DNA from 4 places in the Vibrio sp. 1580 genome. Region 2 is predicted to be linked to each of the others. Evidence: predicted binding sites of a transcription regulator. Region 2 holds the regulator's gene; each other region holds the start of a gene.
What was found. The regulator PurR, encoded in region 2, represses purine synthesis genes. The targets are predictions, from matches to a motif close to TNANGNAAACGTTTNCNTNA.
Positions count from the first base shown of each region.

Region 1: R7093_RS11990 (uracil-xanthine permease family protein) is a predicted target of PurR. The motif match lies at 2,524-2,543, and genes of this name have one in related genera.
Region 3: glpX (class II fructose-bisphosphatase) is a predicted target of PurR. The motif match lies at 2,378-2,397, and genes of this name have one in related genera.
Region 4: R7093_RS10245 (NupC/NupG family nucleoside CNT transporter) is a predicted target of PurR. The motif match lies at 2,106-2,125, and genes of this name have one in related genera.

Region 1 is NZ_JAWOVT010000006.1:213,031-217,279, reverse strand. Features, by position in the region: gene envZ (two-component system sensor histidine kinase EnvZ) at 1-895, shown strand, start outside; gene R7093_RS11990 (uracil-xanthine permease family protein) at 968-2,356, opposite strand; gene recG (ATP-dependent DNA helicase RecG) at 2,589-4,249, opposite strand, start outside.
Region 2 is NZ_JAWOVT010000007.1:231,485-235,733, reverse strand. Features, by position in the region: gene R7093_RS13640 (TVP38/TMEM64 family protein) at 1-398, opposite strand, end outside; gene R7093_RS13635 (TfoX/Sxy family DNA transformation protein) at 513-1,103, opposite strand; cyclic di-GMP riboswitch class I at 1,220-1,309, opposite strand; gene purR (HTH-type transcriptional repressor PurR) at 1,597-2,601, opposite strand; gene torD (molecular chaperone TorD) at 3,070-3,717, opposite strand; gene torR (two-component system response regulator TorR) at 3,984-4,249, shown strand, end outside.
Region 3 is NZ_JAWOVT010000006.1:118,304-122,552, forward strand. Features, by position in the region: gene R7093_RS11540 (1,4-dihydroxy-2-naphthoate polyprenyltransferase) at 228-1,145, shown strand; gene rraA (ribonuclease E activity regulator RraA) at 1,222-1,728, shown strand; gene zapB (cell division protein ZapB) at 1,864-2,106, opposite strand; gene glpX (class II fructose-bisphosphatase) at 2,455-3,462, shown strand; gene R7093_RS11560 (helix-turn-helix transcriptional regulator) at 4,012-4,249, shown strand, end outside.
Region 4 is NZ_JAWOVT010000005.1:211,100-215,348, forward strand. Features, by position in the region: gene prfC (peptide chain release factor 3) at 1-1,033, shown strand, start outside; gene R7093_RS10235 (DUF5363 family protein) at 1,128-1,325, shown strand; gene R7093_RS10240 (TatD family hydrolase) at 1,312-2,085, shown strand; gene R7093_RS10245 (NupC/NupG family nucleoside CNT transporter) at 2,290-3,573, shown strand; gene R7093_RS10250 (hypothetical protein) at 3,932-4,066, opposite strand; gene deoC (deoxyribose-phosphate aldolase) at 4,157-4,249, shown strand, end outside.

The DNA of each region.
Region 1 (4,249 bases), on a different contig from region 2:
CATTCGTATTCCTTTATCTGAGCTGCAAGAAGAAGATTTTGCACCGCTGTTTCGTAACAGCTTGATTATGGCGCTGCTGATCATTGCTGGTGGTTGGTTGTTTATTCGTTTGCAAAACCGTCCACTTTTGGCTTTAGAGAGAGCCGCGAAAGACGTCGGTCGAGGTGAGATCCCGCCCCCCTTAGCAGAGAAAGGCGCATCGGAGATTCGCTCTGTAACTCGAGCCTTTAATCAAATGTCGAAAGGTATTCAAGAGCTAGAAGAAGACCGAGCCTTATTAATGGCGGGGATTAGCCATGACTTACGAACGCCTCTGACGCGTATTCGCCTAGCGACAGAAATGATGTCTCCTGAGGACAGCTATCTTGCGGAGGGGATCATTAGCGATACGGAAGAATGTAATGAGATCATCAGTCAGTTTATGGATTATCTCAAACCGGTGAACCAAGAATCGTTTGAAGCGGTTGATATCAGTACGATTGCCAGTGACGTCGCCAGTTCTGAAGGTGGTTATGAGGTTGAAATTGAAACAGATCTTAATCTTAACTTGCCGCCAGCCAAAGGAAGCGCGATTGCGATTAAGCGGGCGATCAGTAACTTAGTTGTGAATGCGCTACGTTATGGTAATGGCTGGGTCAAAATCAGCACTGGTGTGACAGCAGATAAGCAGCTAGTGTGGATTTCAGTAGAGGACAACGGACCGGGTATCGAGCATTCTCAAATCGCGAGGTTATTTGAACCCTTTACGCGTGGTGACACCGCTCGCGGTAGTGAAGGCACTGGGCTAGGGTTGGCGATTGTGAAGCGTATAATCAGCCAACATTCAGGCTCTGTGGTGATGCGTAATCGCAGTGAAGGCGGTTTAATCGCTCAAATCAGCTTTCCTACCAAGTAAGTCGATGGCCCGCACCCTTTAAAACAAAAAGCCCAACCTAATTAGGTTGGGCTTTTCTTATTCTCAATAATCTTAAGACTCTTTCACTTCCTGAGGAAGTTCATCTTCGTCTTCCAGTTTCTCTGGCAGAAGTAGATTTAAAATGATCGCTGTGATGCCACCTGCTGCAACACCAGTTGAGAAAATACTCTTAATAAATTCTGGCATAAATTGCAGGATCTCTGGTTTTTGTGCGATACCAAGTCCCATTGAGAAGGATAAGGCCATGATCAGAATTGCGCGGCGATCGAGCTCAACACGAGAGATAATACGCACACCAGCGGCAGCAATCGTACCAAACATGACAATCGTTGCGCCGCCAAGTACTGGCTCAGGAATCAGCTGAACAAAGCTAGCGACACCTGGGAACAAGCCAAGAATCACTAACATGCCAGAAATAAAGTAACCCACGTAGCGGCTCGCGACTCCTGTTAGCATGATGATGCCGTTATTCTGGCTAAACGTTGAGTTCGGGAAGCTGTTGAAAACGGCTGCGATTGCGGAGTTTAAGCCGTCTGCTAACACACCGCCCTTAATGCGTTCCATGTACACTGGGCCTTTTACTGGCTCACCAGACACTTCAGATGTTGCGGTAATATCACCGATGGCCTCTAGTGCGGTAATAAAGAAAATCAGTACCAGCGGAATGAACAGAGACCAGTCAAACGATAAGCCATATTGCATTGGTACGGGCAGTGCTACGATCTCAGTTGCGCCTAGCTGAGAAGTATCTACCATCCCCATAAAATACGCCATGATGTAACCCACTAGCATCGCAATCACGATTGAAGCCACACGGATGTATGGGTTTTTCGAGCGGTTTAAAATCACAATTAATCCAAGTACCGTCCCAGCCAGAGCAAGTTTGTCTAAGCTGCCGAAGGTTCCTTCATTTAATGCTGCGTAGCCACCGCCCATTGATACTAAGCCGACTTGAATCAGTGTGAGACCGATAAGAGTGACGACGATGCCTGAAACGAGCGGAGTGATGATTCGGCGGGCATGCTCCAATACGCGAGATAGGAAAATTTCTGCAAATGATGCGACTAAAATCGTACCAAAAATGGCAGCCATCATGGTGCTGATGTCTGCTCCACCGGCTTTCAGCGATAGGCCTGCTCCAATAATAGGACCTAAAAAGTTAAAGCTGGTGCCTTGAACAGAGAGCAAACCAGAGCCAATTGGGCCAACGGTGCGAATTTGAATAAACGAAGACACGCCTGACGCAAATAAAGACATGCTGATGATGGTGTTCGTTTGGTCTGCAGGTACACCCAAAGACTGACAGATGATCAGTGACGGAGTGATAACCGCGACGAACATCGCCAATAAGTGCTGAAGTGCGGCAAAAATGGTTTGAGGCAAAGGTGGTCGATCGTTGAGTTGATAGACCAGTTCCGAAGATCGGTTTGAAGTTGTCATTGTTTGTCTCGCTAGTCGCAATATTTCCCTAGTTCTCGCTGAATGGGAGAGCAGGGTGGAGTTGACGTCGTTACCTGTGATTGCTGTTAATCAGAGTCAACTCAGGTTGGTGGAGTGTGATCTAACACACTTAAAAATTTGTGCGCGATTATAGAGAGATTTACTCAAAAAGCAAACGTTTGCTTTGTTTTTGGCGTATTAAAAAACGAGCCATTTGGCTCGCTTTCAATCATTACGCTTTGGAGTAAATATCCCGCTCACCCAACCAGCGATCGATAATTGCTGTTGCGTTAGTCGGGTAATTGTCATGAATATGACGCGCAATACGCTGAACTTCGGGAATCAGGCGTTGATCTCGAACTAAGTCTGCGATTTTGAAATCAGCAAGACCTGTCTGCTTTGTACCCAATAGTTCTCCAGGGCCACGAATTTCTAGGTCTTTCTGCGCAATGACGAAGCCATCGTTACTTTCACGTAGTACTCCGAGACGTTTTTGCGCGGTTTTTGACAGCGGAGAGTGGTACAGCAGCACACAATGGCTAGCAACGGAACCTCGGCCCACGCGACCTCTTAACTGGTGTAATTGTGCCAAACCAAGACGTTCAGGGTTTTCTATGATCATCAAGCTAGAGTTTGGCACATCCACACCAACTTCAATCACTGTCGTTGCGACCAGCAAATGCAGTTTATTGTCTTTGAAATCTTGCATCACCGCTTGTTTCTCTGCCGGCTTCATTCGTCCGTGTACTAGACCAATTTTTACGTCCGGTAGCTTACGTTGAAGCTCTTCTGCGGTATCTGCCGCGGCTTGCGCTTCTAATACTTCCGACTCATCAATCAGGGTACACACCCAATATGCCTGCTTGCCTTCGTTTAAGCAGGCATTTCGGACACGTTCGACGATATCATTGCGTTTGGTGTCTGGAATCGCGACAGTCTGGATTGGTGTTCGACCTGGCGGTAACTCGTCAATCACCGACGTTTCTAAGTCAGCATAAGCAGTCATGGCTAACGTTCGCGGAATCGGCGTTGCTGTCATGATGAGCTGATGTGGATAAGCGCCTTGTTTTGCACCTTTTTCACGCAATTCTAATCGCTGATGGACACCGAAGCGGTGCTGTTCATCAATGATGACCAAAGCAAGGTGATGAAATTCAACGTGCTCTTGGAATAGCGCGTGAGTACCCACTACCATTTGCGCTTCACCACTGGCAATACGAGCCAGCTCGGCTTCCTTTGCCTTACCTTTGAGTTTGCCCGCTAACCAACCGACTTGAATGCCCATTCTCTCAAACCAGTTTGCGAAGTTGATAGCGTGTTGCTCGGCCAATAGTTCGGTTGGCGCCATGAGTGCCACCTGATGGCCATGCTCAATGGCTCTAACAGCGGCCAAGGCGGCAACCAATGTTTTCCCCGAACCAACATCGCCTTGCACTAATCGCATCATTGGGTGCGGTTTTTCTAGATCGGCTTCAATCTCTTGTACGACTCGGGTTTGAGCGTTTGTAGGAGAGAAAGGCAGTTGGGCTAAAAGCTGCGTTTTTAGTTTATTACAAGGACCGAGAGGTAGCGCTGAATCCTTCTGACCTTTGCTACGCACCGCCAGCATCGATAAGTTTTGTGCGAGCAATTCTTCCATGATCAAGCGGATTTGGGCAGGATGTTTGCCTTCGTCAAACTCATCTAAATTAATGGTTGGTGGTGGGCGATGAATGGTGTGCAGTGCTTGCGACATCGTGATTTGATGGTCATACAACCCCGCTGGAAGTAATTCCTGCACTGCGGTTTTATCAAGCAGGGCTAAAGCTTGTTCGGTAAGGTTGCGCAATGTGATTTGACGCAATCCATCGGTGGTGGGATAAACAGGGGTTAAGCTCTGTTCTACATCGGGCT
Region 2 (4,249 bases):
TAAAAAGCTCCGTCTTTTTCGACACCTTGATTAATTGCGTTGAGTTTATTTCCGAATTTGTTTTGTACCCAGTCACGCAATAAGTATCGGCTGCTCAAGAAGGCCAGTGTTGCCCCCATAGTGCTAGCGAAAGAAACCAGTAGCAAGCTTGTCCAAAAACCAAATAAGGCTGCACCAAGTAAGGTGACTACTGCCGCTCCTGGGATAGAAAAAGCGGTAATTGCAATGTAGGTAAAAAAGTAAATCGCAGCCGAGAATACAAAATTCTGATCGATGTATGTAGTTAGTGCTTCTTGTTGGGCTTTTGCATTCTCTAAGGTTAAATACTGGCCAAAGTTAATACCTAAAAAGACGATAGCCGCTAGTAGGATGAGACCTAAAATCAGTTTCTTATTCATAATTTTGATTCCAATTTGGGATATATGTAATAAGACAGTAGGAAAACCGAAAAAATTTCACAAAAAAACCGCAGATTAGACTGCGGTTTTACAAGATAGTTTTTAGGCCGACTTTTATTGGAGGCCGTTCATCAACTCATCTCGGCGAGCTTGAGGTACCACACTCCAATGAGTGCCGTTGATAGCACCTTCTAGTGCCCATAGCAACTCAATGTTGACGGTTGCAGAGTGCGTATCTCTTATCGCTTTATAGGCGTTAAGCGCACCTTCCTCTTCAAGCTTCTCTACGGATTCGATGCCGGCTTTTTTTAGCATGCGCTCGGTAGCCAGTCGTAAGTTAGGCAAATCTTTCAAACGGTTAGGCTTTGTACTTGCTTGCTGTTCTTTCTCAAGCTTTGCCTTTTTCAATGATTGATTCGCTACTTCGATTAAGCGTTCGCTTGATTCCCATAAATCGCTGGAAATAGCGTAGTACTTTGTAACGACTGGAAAGCCACGTTTTTTATAAACGTAAGGCTTTAGCCCTTGTTTCTCGAAGTCAGATGAAGTTTTTTGGTCTGCTCTGATATGAAGCTGATTGTTTACCACTAGTGCAAACATTGTTTCATCAGCGAATAGTCCGAAGCCACCAAACATTGAGCGCGACTTGATATTACCAAGTGCCTCAAACAGCTTCATAGAGTCTTTGAGTATCGGTTTATCCATGTTTTGTTATCTCGGTGTAATTAATATTACGCCACCAAAAGTCAGGTCCGAGAGAGTAGCAAACATGCGTAAAAACAATGTCATTACAGAGTAAAGTCATTGCTTACACACTTGCCATCGGTAACCCCGCTACCTTCCATATCGTAATATGGTTCAGGCCGGAGGCTTTGCGTCCCACTCTTTCGAATGGTTTGCCCTGTGCGTGACACAATGAGCATACTTCTTATATTGAATTAACATCACGGTTTAGCGTTAAAAGTGTGATTTCGGTTCAATAAAAATGATAGATTGAATGCTCTATTTTGCATATGGAAAGGTGCAAATTGGCCTTTGAAAAGGAGTTCTTAATATATATTACATTTATATAAAACAGGGAGTTAACGTTAGTCAATTGTTATTAGAGTGGTGTGAAGTATTAGAGAATGCTTAATTTTTCCAAAAAAATAAGCGCCCCTGTAGAGCGCTTATTTAACACGGTTAAATACAGTGAAATTTAGTTCATTTTTTTCACAGTATTTCGAATAACAAGCTCAGGTTGCATTTCGAAAATTCGTTTTTCGTGTTCTTTATCTTTGATACGCTCAAGTAGAATTTCGAATGCATTTTTACCAACACGACGTTTAGGTTGGTGGATAGTCGTTAGCGGTGGAGAGAAGTATTCCGCAAGCTCGATGTTGTCGTAGCCGATCACTGAAATATCTTCAGGAATTTTGATCCCGTTTTGTTGCAAGCGGCTCATTAGGCCTAGAGCCATTGTGTCGTTAAAACAGAATACCGCCGTCGGGCGCTTGTCCATTGCGGTAATTTTATCTGCAACTAATACGGCCGTATCACATTCAAAGTTACCTTCAAGGATCCAGTCTTCATTTACAGCTAGGTTTGCTTCGCTCATTGCGCGACGGAAACCTGCAATGCGCTCTTGGCAAGCAAGCTTTTCAAAATGACCGCTTAGACAAGCGATATCCGTATGACCATTGTCAATCAGATGTTTGGTTGCAATGTAGCCACCTTCTTCTGAGTTATCCATGATCTTGTCTGCTTGTGAGCTCTCTGGGCCCCAATCCATGACCACTTTAGGAATGTCCGCATGACGGTCAAGCATCTCTTTTAGTTCTTCGGTTAAGTCAGAACACATCACTAGGATGCCATCAACGCGCTTTTCAGCCAGCATACGAATGTAATCGCGTTGTTTTTCGTAAATCCCGCCTGTGTTACATAAAATCAGAGTATAGCCTTGGCGGTAACAGTAGCTCTCAACGCCATCAATCACTTCTGAGAAAAATAGGTTAGTTGATTGAGTTACTAACATGCCAATCGTACGAGTTGAGTTGCATTTTAGGCTGCGTGCAACGGCACTTGGCGCGTAATTTAGCTCGTCAACGGCTTTCATTACTTTTTCTTGCGTTGCTTCTGCAACGAAACGCGTTTTATTGATAACGTGCGAAACTGTCGTAGTGGAAACGCCGGCTAAGCGAGCAACGTCTTTTATCGTGGCCATAAATGGTGTCCTGTATCGAGCTACTGAAATATGTCGTATTGGATGTACCTGATGCTCTAATGGTTTCACACCTAGCAATATAAAATTGGCGCTAAGTGTCTCGGCAGCGGTTGATCCAAGTGCGACAAAAGGGTACGTAGCAGCATCGGTCGATGAATTTTATCTTTTTTCTATCTGATGAGAAATTGCCATCAACCTGTTAAGAAAACACAAAAACCGCTATATTTCAGCGGTTTACATATAAATCATATTTAATCGTTTGCGCTCACATTTTAGCCCTATGTGGACTGACTAGCAATGTTTTCAGCAAGAGATTTGTGTATTTGAAGTCACATTTTGACTGCTAAATAACCAAGCGTCTTTGCGCTAAGTTAAGGCAAACGAATATTATACCCAAGTTACTTACAATTGGTCACTTTCAGGCATACAGGAAGCCCGATAGGCAGGCTCCCTAAAAATAGGCGGCAATTATTCACCAAGAAGGTAGGCGCTGTCTAGTTTACAAAATGCAACTAATAGTTTCGCGACACTCGAGTAAAATCCAAATTCGTCGAATTTTTTACATTTGTCTGAAAACTGAGGTAACCAAGACATCAATTGTTGCTGGATAAAGTCGTTTTGTTTAACGAAGGCTTCTTCCATGTGTTTTTCTTGTTCAAGCTCGTTTGAGCGGATAATCATGTTCCCGAGAAAGTCGAGCTCAACGGCTAAGTGATCCGCAGGTTCCTTTAGGTTTTCGTCTACTTGAACGCCAAATTCAGCCATCAACTTTTCCATTTCCTCAGCTGGCTTGTCATTCAGTAAACCTGATTCACCAATGTACATGGATGCGTAAGGAAGAGCGCCGTATTTTTCTGTCTTCAAAAACAGTTCACAAAAGTCAGCTGCAAGCTCTAGTTGTGCATCTTCACGATCTTGTAACCGATTCAATGCATCAACTAGGCTATCAACAGCTGGTTTCAGCGACTCATTTTCACCTAAACCTGCGAGAAAACTGCGAATTTCAACACTGTGATAGGCTTCCAATTCTTTCTCTGTTAGTTCTTTTGCGAACAAGCTCGAAAACCACCAGTAAATTTCAGCGCGTTTTTCATTAAAAGCTTTCACTTCTTGCATTTTGGGCTCCTGAATGATGCTTCAAGTCATGCATCACAAAGTCAATTAGGGATATCCCCTAAGTGTAATCAATTAAAATGAATAGCAGTAACTATAATTGTTATGTTTTATGGTCAAAAATGACCGTTTATTAATAGCAATGGGTAAGCTTGTTTTGAATCAATAAAAACGCTAAATCTTGCGTTTTAATGTATCTATGACTAGAAATGTTACTAGTTATGAATAGAATACGTCTTGGATAATAAGAAGACAGAAAAGTGGTGTAAATGAGCTATCACGTATTAGTCGTAGAAGATGATGTTGTAACTCGTAGTAAGCTTGCGGGATATTTCCAAAATGAGGGCTACCAAGTCAGCGAAGCAGAGAGTGGCGCAGAAATGCGTGAAGTTTTGCAAGCGGGCGATGTAGACCTGATCATGCTGGATATTAACCTGCCTGGTGAAGACGGCCTGATGCTTACTCGTGAGTTACGTAGCCAATCGGATATTGGTATCATATTAGTAACAGGACGCACGGATAGCATTGATAAAAT
Region 3 (4,249 bases), on a different contig from region 2:
CTTAGACAACATCTAGATCAAAAGCTCTCGTCATTCTAGCGAGCTTAAGCGAGACTAAGAATCTGCTAACAGCAGACGCCTTTCTTTCCCACTCACCTTCACCACTGCACAACCGGATGATAGATTCTGAATCACCCTTTGACTTCTAGTTGAGTTGTTTTAGGTCAATAGCGTATCTGCCTCTTTGTGCTTATACTGGGCACATTGGTTACTAGCACGAAATTTCCATGAAACAATCTCTACAGATCTGGCTTGAAGCCGCTCGTCCAAAAACATTACCTCTGGCATTAGTCTCTATCTTAACAGGTAGCGTACTCGCCTACTCGGCGGGTCATTTCTCACTGACGATTGCCATCATGGCTTTCGTAACCGCGACATTGCTGCAAATTCTGTCCAACCTGGCAAACGACTATGGCGATGCCGTTCAAGGTACAGATAACAACAAACGCCTCGGCCCATTACGAGCGATGCAGTCTGGCGCGGTAAGTGCGAAACAGATGAAACAGGCGATTATCTTTAACATCGCTCTGACCGCCATTTCAGGCTTGGTGTTGGTTTTCTATTCACTAAGTTCACTGGAAAGCATTGTCACTTTTATCGGGCTGGGAATTCTGGCCATTCTCGCAGCCATTGCTTATACCATGGGTAGCAAACCATACGGTTACGTGGGGCTTGGCGATATATCAGTGTTCTTGTTTTTTGGTCTACTCGGCGTATCCGGTACCTACTTCTTGCATACCGGTCACGTAGACACCACGCTATTCTTACCTGCTTTAGGCTGCGGTTTACTCGCCGTTGCAGTACTCAATATCAACAATATGCGTGATATAGAGAACGACCGAGAGTGTGGTAAACGCACGGTGGCGGTACGCTTAGGTCAACGTAAAGCCAAACAGTACCACTTTATTTTACTTGGCGGAGCTATCCTTGCCTTTGCAGCTTACTTGTTAATTCAAGACAAACCCGTTTGGATTAGCTTGCCATTTTTACTTAGTATTTATTTCGTGGCCGATCATGGTAAAGCAGTTTGGCATACACAAAAGCCCGCTCAAATAGCACCAATGATGCCAGTCATCGTGAAATGCTCTCTAGTCACCAACGTTTTGTTTGCAACAATTGTGGTAGCTCAAACTCTAGTAAGTTAAAAAAGGATTGTCATTGCATTGACTTAATGCCTAGATATACTCAAAGACAACCAATTTCTGTTTAGAAAGGTACGCTATGGAATACAATACCTCAGCACTCTGTGATATCTACCTCGATCAGGTAGATGTGGTTGAACCAATGTTCAGTAACTTTGGCGGTCGCGCTTCATTTGCCGGGCAAATCACCACCATCAAGTGTTTTGAAGATAATTCGTTGATCCGCGAGACATTAGAGCAAGATGGACTTGGTCGCGTTTTGTTAATTGACGGTGGCGGTTCCCTACGTAAAGCCCTTATCGACGCAGAAATCGCAACCATTGCGGAAGAAAACGAGTGGGAAGGCATTGTCGTTTACGGCTGTGTTCGTGAAGTAGATGAACTTGAAGATATGAACTTAGGCATTCAAGCCCTCGCTTCTATTCCTGTTGGAGCGACCAGTCAGGGTATTGGCGAATTGGATGTACCAGTCAACTTTGGCGGCGTCAGCTTCTTACCTGAAGATTATATTTATGCCGATAGCACCGGAATTATCCTGTCGCCTGAACCATTGAATATTGATTTAGAGTTGGATGAAGAAGCATAGCGAGTCTTAGACGCCTAAGTTATAGGGCCTTCTCCTAGCTCTTAGCGCCTAGCCTTGTCTCAACATTATCTACTTCCCTAAAACACAAACACCCGCTTAACGCGGGTGTTTTTAATTTGGAATGAAGAAGCCGAATTATTCCACTTCGTCCATTTTGCCAAGTAGTGCACGAATGCGCTCTTGCCATTGTGCGTGCTCTTGCTGTGCTTGTTGTGCTTTTTGCTCTAGCTCTTCACGTTGAGAGCGAAGCTCGTTAGCTTCTTCCGCAAGTTTAGCTTTATCTTCTTTCAGCTCTTCGACTTCCATCTGAAGAAGAGTGATTGTGTCAACTGCAGTTTGAATTTTAGATTCTAGTTGTTCTAGTACTTCAAAAGACATCTTGGCCTACCTATGTTATTCCGTTGGGACGATGTGCGAGATTGATGCACACCTAACCTATATAAGGTTCATTCTACTCAGCGTCGCGATGAGAAACACTCACTATATTCGATATTTTGCATCATTCGGTCAAAAAATCAGCGCAATCTCACTAAACGCTGACTTTTCTTGTCGCCGAAGCATTTTTGAGCAAGGATTTTGCGTCTCGCTACTCTGAAAATCGCCCTAAGTATTGATCAAATTCAAGTTAGATAAAGTAAAAGCCTCGCAAAAAGGCAAACGTTTACTCGACCTTGTGATAGAATCGCCGCGCAAATTCTTCTTCCCTCTTGCTTACTTGGAGACATCATGAAACGCGATTTAGCAATGGCATTTTCCCGTGTGACTGAAGGTGCAGCTCTGGCTGGTTACAAATGGCTTGGCCGTGGCGATAAAAACGCAGCCGATGGCGCAGCTGTTGAAGTTATGCGCACGCTACTGAACAAAACAGATATCAGTGGTGAAATTGTCATTGGTGAAGGTGAAATCGATGATGCGCCAATGCTGTACATTGGTGAGCAAGTGGGTATTGGTGGTGATGAAGTAGATATTGCAGTCGACCCGATTGAAGGAACGCGTATGACGGCAATGGGACAATCGAACGCACTAGCCGTACTTGCCGCAGGTGAGAAAGGCAGCTTTCTTAAAGCGCCAGATATGTACATGGAAAAACTGGTTGTTGGCCCTGGTGCAAAAGGCGTAATTGACTTAGAAAAGCCGTTAAAAGAAAACCTAGAGAACGTAGCAAAAGCCCTGAACAAGCCACTTGATACCCTAGTCGTTATTACCCTTGCGAAACCTCGCCACGATAACGTTATTGCAGAAATGCAAGCAATGGGCGTACGTGTCTTTGCGGTGCCTGATGGTGACGTGGCTGCCTCTATTCTGACTTGTATGCCAGACAGTGAAGTGGACATGATGTACTGTATTGGTGGCGCGCCAGAAGGGGTAGTATCAGCAGCGGTAATTCGAGCGCTAGACGGTGATATGCACGGTCGCCTGCTTCCTCGTCACGAAGTAAAAGGCGATACTGAAGAAAACCGCATTTACGGTGCAGATGAACTAAAACGCTGCGATGAAATGGGCGTAAAAGCGAATGTTGTCCTCAAAATGGAAGACATGGCTCGTAGCGACAATGTGGTATTTTCAGCTACAGGCATCACTAAAGGTGACTTGCTGGAAGGTATCTCTCGTCAAGGCAATATTGCAACCACAGAAACGCTGCTCGTGCGCGGTCGATGCCGAACTATTCGCCGCATTAAGTCGACTCACTACCTAGATCGTAAAGATCTAGAAGTACGCGATATTATTCTTTAAGCATTTCTCGAGGCTCTCGCTCAGTCTGAGCTTGAGCCTTTCTTTCCGCACAACGGGCAATAGATTCTGAATCACACTCGTTCCTCGTTGTTCAGAATGACGGTGACTTTAATAAGCTCTAAATCGAAAGAACTCGTCATTCTAGCGAGTTCCAGCGAGACTAAGAATCTAGTTGTAACAAGCTCCTATTCTTTCCTGAACACCTCAACCACTACTCAACCGGACGATAGATTCTGAATCACCTCGTTCCTCGCTGTTCAGAATGACGGCTACCATAGCAAGCTCTAAATCGAAAAAACTCGTCATTCTAGCCAGTTCCAGCGAGACTAAGAATCTAGTGGTAACAAGCTCCTATTCTTCCTGCTCGCCTTAACCGCTGCACAATCGGACGATAGATTCTGAATCACCTCGTTCCTCGCTGTTCAGAATGACGACATATATTGGCTCATATGAACATCGCCCCTACAAATCCACACTCAAATTAAGTCAACACTTTTCTTTACTAACCCTATCGCGCATAATATGTACTGACGTATAAATGGTGGGTATATGAAGACCGTAGATAGGATATTGCAAATCGTTAAGCGTGATGGCTCCGTCACTGCAAAACAACTCTCTTCTGAGCTAGGTATGACAACCATGGGGGCTCGTCAGCACCTGCAAAGTTTAGAAGATGATGGCATTCTTTCTATCCATGACGTAAAAGTAAAAGTTGGTCGCCCTGCTCGTCATTGGTCTCTCACTCAAAAAGGTCATGAGCAATTTGCTGACCGTCACGGTGAGTTGA
Region 4 (4,249 bases), on a different contig from region 2:
CCGTGATGAAACGATTTTATACGAATCAGGTCACGGTCATGAGATTCAAGAAGTTCGAATCATCAAAGGTCTCGATAACCCAGAGCTTGATGAAAAAGTTGGTGCAGGCCTTGCGGAAAGTGTTCGAGAAGAGCTTGAGCTTGTCATGGGTGCTTGCCCTGAGTTTGATTTGGAAATGTTCCTAACAGGTGACCTGACGCCAGTTTACTTCGGTACTGCATTAGGTAACTTTGGTGTGGATCATATGCTAGACGGTCTAACTGAATGGGCTCCAGCGCCGAAAACTCGTCAAGCGGTTGAACGTGAAGTTGAAGCGACTGAAGAGAAGTTCTCTGGTTTCGTATTTAAGATCCAAGCGAACATGGACCCAAAACACCGCGACCGTATCGCATTCATGCGTATTGTATCGGGCACTTACACGCAAGGTATGAAGATGAACCACGTTCGTCTTGGCAAGCAAGTGAGTATCTCTGATGCAGTAACCTTTATGGCTGGTGACCGTGCACGTGCAGAACACGCTTACGCCGGTGACATCATTGGTCTACACAACCACGGTACTATTCAGATTGGTGATACCTTTACGCAAGGTGAATCATTGAAGTTCTCTGGTATTCCGAACTTCGCTCCGGAACTATTCCGTCGTATTCGCCTGAAAGATCCACTAAAGCAGAAGCAGCTTCTCAAAGGTTTGGTTCAGCTATCAGAAGAAGGTGCGGTACAGGTATTCCGTCCTCTACAGAACAACGATCTGATCGTTGGTGCCGTTGGTGTACTTCAGTTCGATGTTGTTGTGGCTCGTTTGAAATCTGAGTATAACGTTGAAGCGATTTATGAAGGCATTAACGTTGCAACTGCGCGTTGGGTTGAGTGTGATGATGCGAAGAAACTGGATGAGTTCCAACGCAAGAATCAAGCGAACTTAGCATTGGATGGTGGTGATAATCTAACGTATATCGCTCCAACAATGGTTAACTTAAACTTAGCGAAAGAGCGTTTTCCTGACGTTGATTTCCGTGCGACACGTGAGCACTAATTTGCGCGGTTAGGGTAAGCCGTAACGCAAACTAGATTTTAAAACGCCCTTGGCTATAAACTTAGCCAAGGGCGTTTTTATATAAGGATAAGATATGAATTGGTTTAAACGTGGGCTAAAGCGTTACGACAACTGGTGTAAAGAGATGGGGTTAACTCCCGATCAGAAACGCAGTTGTGTCCCATATCGAAAAGACCCTGCCCATCAAACTGAAGAGAAGAGTGAAGCCCAACGATCTTCTGATTTTCTGCCCGCAGATACAGATAAAAAGCGTCAAGATGAAGCTCTTTGATACGCACTGCCACTTTGATTTTGATGTGTTTCAAGATGACTTTGCGCATCAACTTGAGCTTGCTCAAACGCAAGGTGTCGCGAGAATTTTGATTCCTTCCGTCGGTCCGCAAAATTGGGCTCGTATTCAAACCTTGGCAGAGCAACATGCTAATTTGTATTATGCGCTCGGCTTTCATCCGTATTTTCTTGAAGATAACGTTGAGCAGCACCTTACAGAGCTAGAAGGCTATCTAAATCAAAAAGGGCCACAGTGCGTGGCAATAGGAGAGTGTGGTTTAGATTTTGCCATTGATGTTGACCCACAGTTGCAAGAAAAGACACTTGAAGTTCAATTTGAGCTGGCTAGACGCTTCGAACTCCCAGTTATTTTACATAGCCGAAAAGCGCACAATCGCCTCATTCAAATGGTGAAAGCGGCGAATCTCCCTAGAGGTGGTGTGCTACACGCTTTTTCTGGGAGTTATCAGCAAGCCATGGAGTGGGTCAAATTAGGTTTTTTTATCGGTGTAGGAGGAACGATTACCTACCCAAGAGCCAAGAAAACACGCGACGCAATTCAAAAATTACCACTCGAAAACCTAGTAATCGAAACAGACGCACCAGATATGCCTATACTTGGATATCAAGGGGAGTCAAATCACCCAGCCAAACTCATTCACGTCTTTAATGAGCTCGTAGAGTTGCATAACGGCCGAAAGCAATCGATTGCCTCTCAACTGTGGAAAAATAGCAATTTTGCTTTCTCGATATGTGAATAAAATCTAAAGATGTGGTTTGAAATCGAAAACGTTTTCCTGCTTATTGTGAATTAACTCACAAAGCTGGTTGAATCAATCATGAATCTTATAGGAAAGTGTGAGGCTGGCATTACTTTAATTGATTCTGCATGAGTATAATTGCCCCCGCTTTATAGCTCCATTTTGTAACACGCCAATAAATAACTTATAAGGAAGTCATAAACTATGAGCCTGTTTATGAGCCTAATCGGTATGGTAGTGCTTCTTGCGATTGCAGTGGCATTTTCTAACAACCGAAAAGCTATCAACTTTAGAACTGTGGGTGGCGCATTCGCTATCCAATTCGCATTAGGTGCATTTGTTCTGTATGTACCTTGGGGCCGTGATCTACTAAACGGTTTCTCTTCAGGTGTTTCTAACGTTATCAACTACGGTAACGATGGTTCATCATTCCTGTTCGGTGGTCTTGTTTCTGACAAGATGTTCGAAGTATTCGGCGGCGGCGGTTTCATCTTCGCATTCCGTGTTCTTCCTACACTGATCTTCTTCTCTGCACTGATTTCAGTTCTTTACTACATTGGCGTTATGCAATGGGTTATCAAGATTCTTGGTGGCGCACTACAAAAAGCGCTAGGCACTTCTCGTGCGGAATCAATGTCAGCGGCAGCTAACATTTTCGTAGGTCAAACTGAGGCACCTCTAGTTGTTCGCCCATTCGTTCCAAAAATGACTCAATCAGAGCTATTCGCGGTAATGTGTGGTGGTCTAGCTTCTGTTGCTGGTGGTGTACTAGCTGGTTACGCATCTATGGGTGTTCCACTAGAGTACCTAGTTGCGGCATCATTCATGGCAGCACCAGGTGGTCTACTGTTCGCTAAAATCCTTCACCCAGAGACTGACCAGCCTCACGAAAGTATCGAAGAAGCGATGGACGGCGGTGACGACAAACCAGTTAACGTAATCGACGCAGCTGCGGGCGGTGCGGCTTCTGGTCTACAACTTGCGCTTAACGTAGGTGCAATGCTAATCGCATTCGTTGGTCTAATCGCGCTAATCAACGGTATGCTAGGTGGCATCGGTGGTTGGTTCGGCATGCCAGAACTAACACTAGAGCTAATCCTAGGTTACGCGTTCTCTCCACTAGCATTCCTAATCGGTGTTCCATGGGCAGAAGCTGTAACAGCTGGTTCATTCATCGGTCAGAAAATCGTAGTGAACGAATTCGTTGCTTACTTGAACTTCACACCATATCTAGGTGAAAACGCTCAAGTAATCGCGGCAACTGGTGAAGTAATGTCTGAGAAGACAACAGCTATCATCTCATTCGCACTATGTGGTTTCGCGAACCTTTCTTCTATCGCGATTCTACTTGGTGGTCTAGGTAGCCTTGCACCAAACCGTCGTAGTGACATCGCTCGCATGGGTGTTAAAGCAGTTCTTGCAGGTACGTTGTCTAACCTTATGGCAGCGACAATTGCAGGCTTCTGCTTAAGCCTTGCAGCACTATAATTAGAATCGGTTCTTAATATATAGACGCCGTTTTACATCATGCCCTGTAGCAAGAGATTGCTGCGGGGCATTTTTCGTTTTTCGGGCTCCAAAATTTCATCGGGTGTTTGCCTTAGTCGAGGTATTACGCAGTCAATGGAATAGGGGCTAGGAAATTTTGAGATACAAACCGTTTGCGCTCTATTTGGTGCTACAGTTTTGCGGTGAAACTCTATAATGTATTAATCACAGGATAGTGGTTAAGCTTGATTCTTAATCACGTAATGAATATTACATAATCGATGGGCAAATGAATTGCCCTGCAATATCAGATCTAATAGGCGTTTTGCTTTGTGATGTGATATTAAAGACACCGCAATCATAGATTGTTGTGCCATAGGCCAAACTGGTACTGTGCGGTGACAAGGATAGCAATTGGCATATGATAAATTTTCGCTGTATATGCCGAGTCTTCAGGGAACCAAGTCCGTTCATTAATAGACTGTTTAGCCATTTACTCACATTGTCTCGACTTGTTGATTATAGTTAAAGACGTGATGTAAGGCTGAGTAGTGAATTTTTTGAATATTGATCGGAGATAGAAATGAGCGATTTAAAAGCAGCAGCGCTACGTGCACTTAAACTTATGGACCTAACTACGTTGAATGACGATGACACTGATGCAAAAGTGATCTCA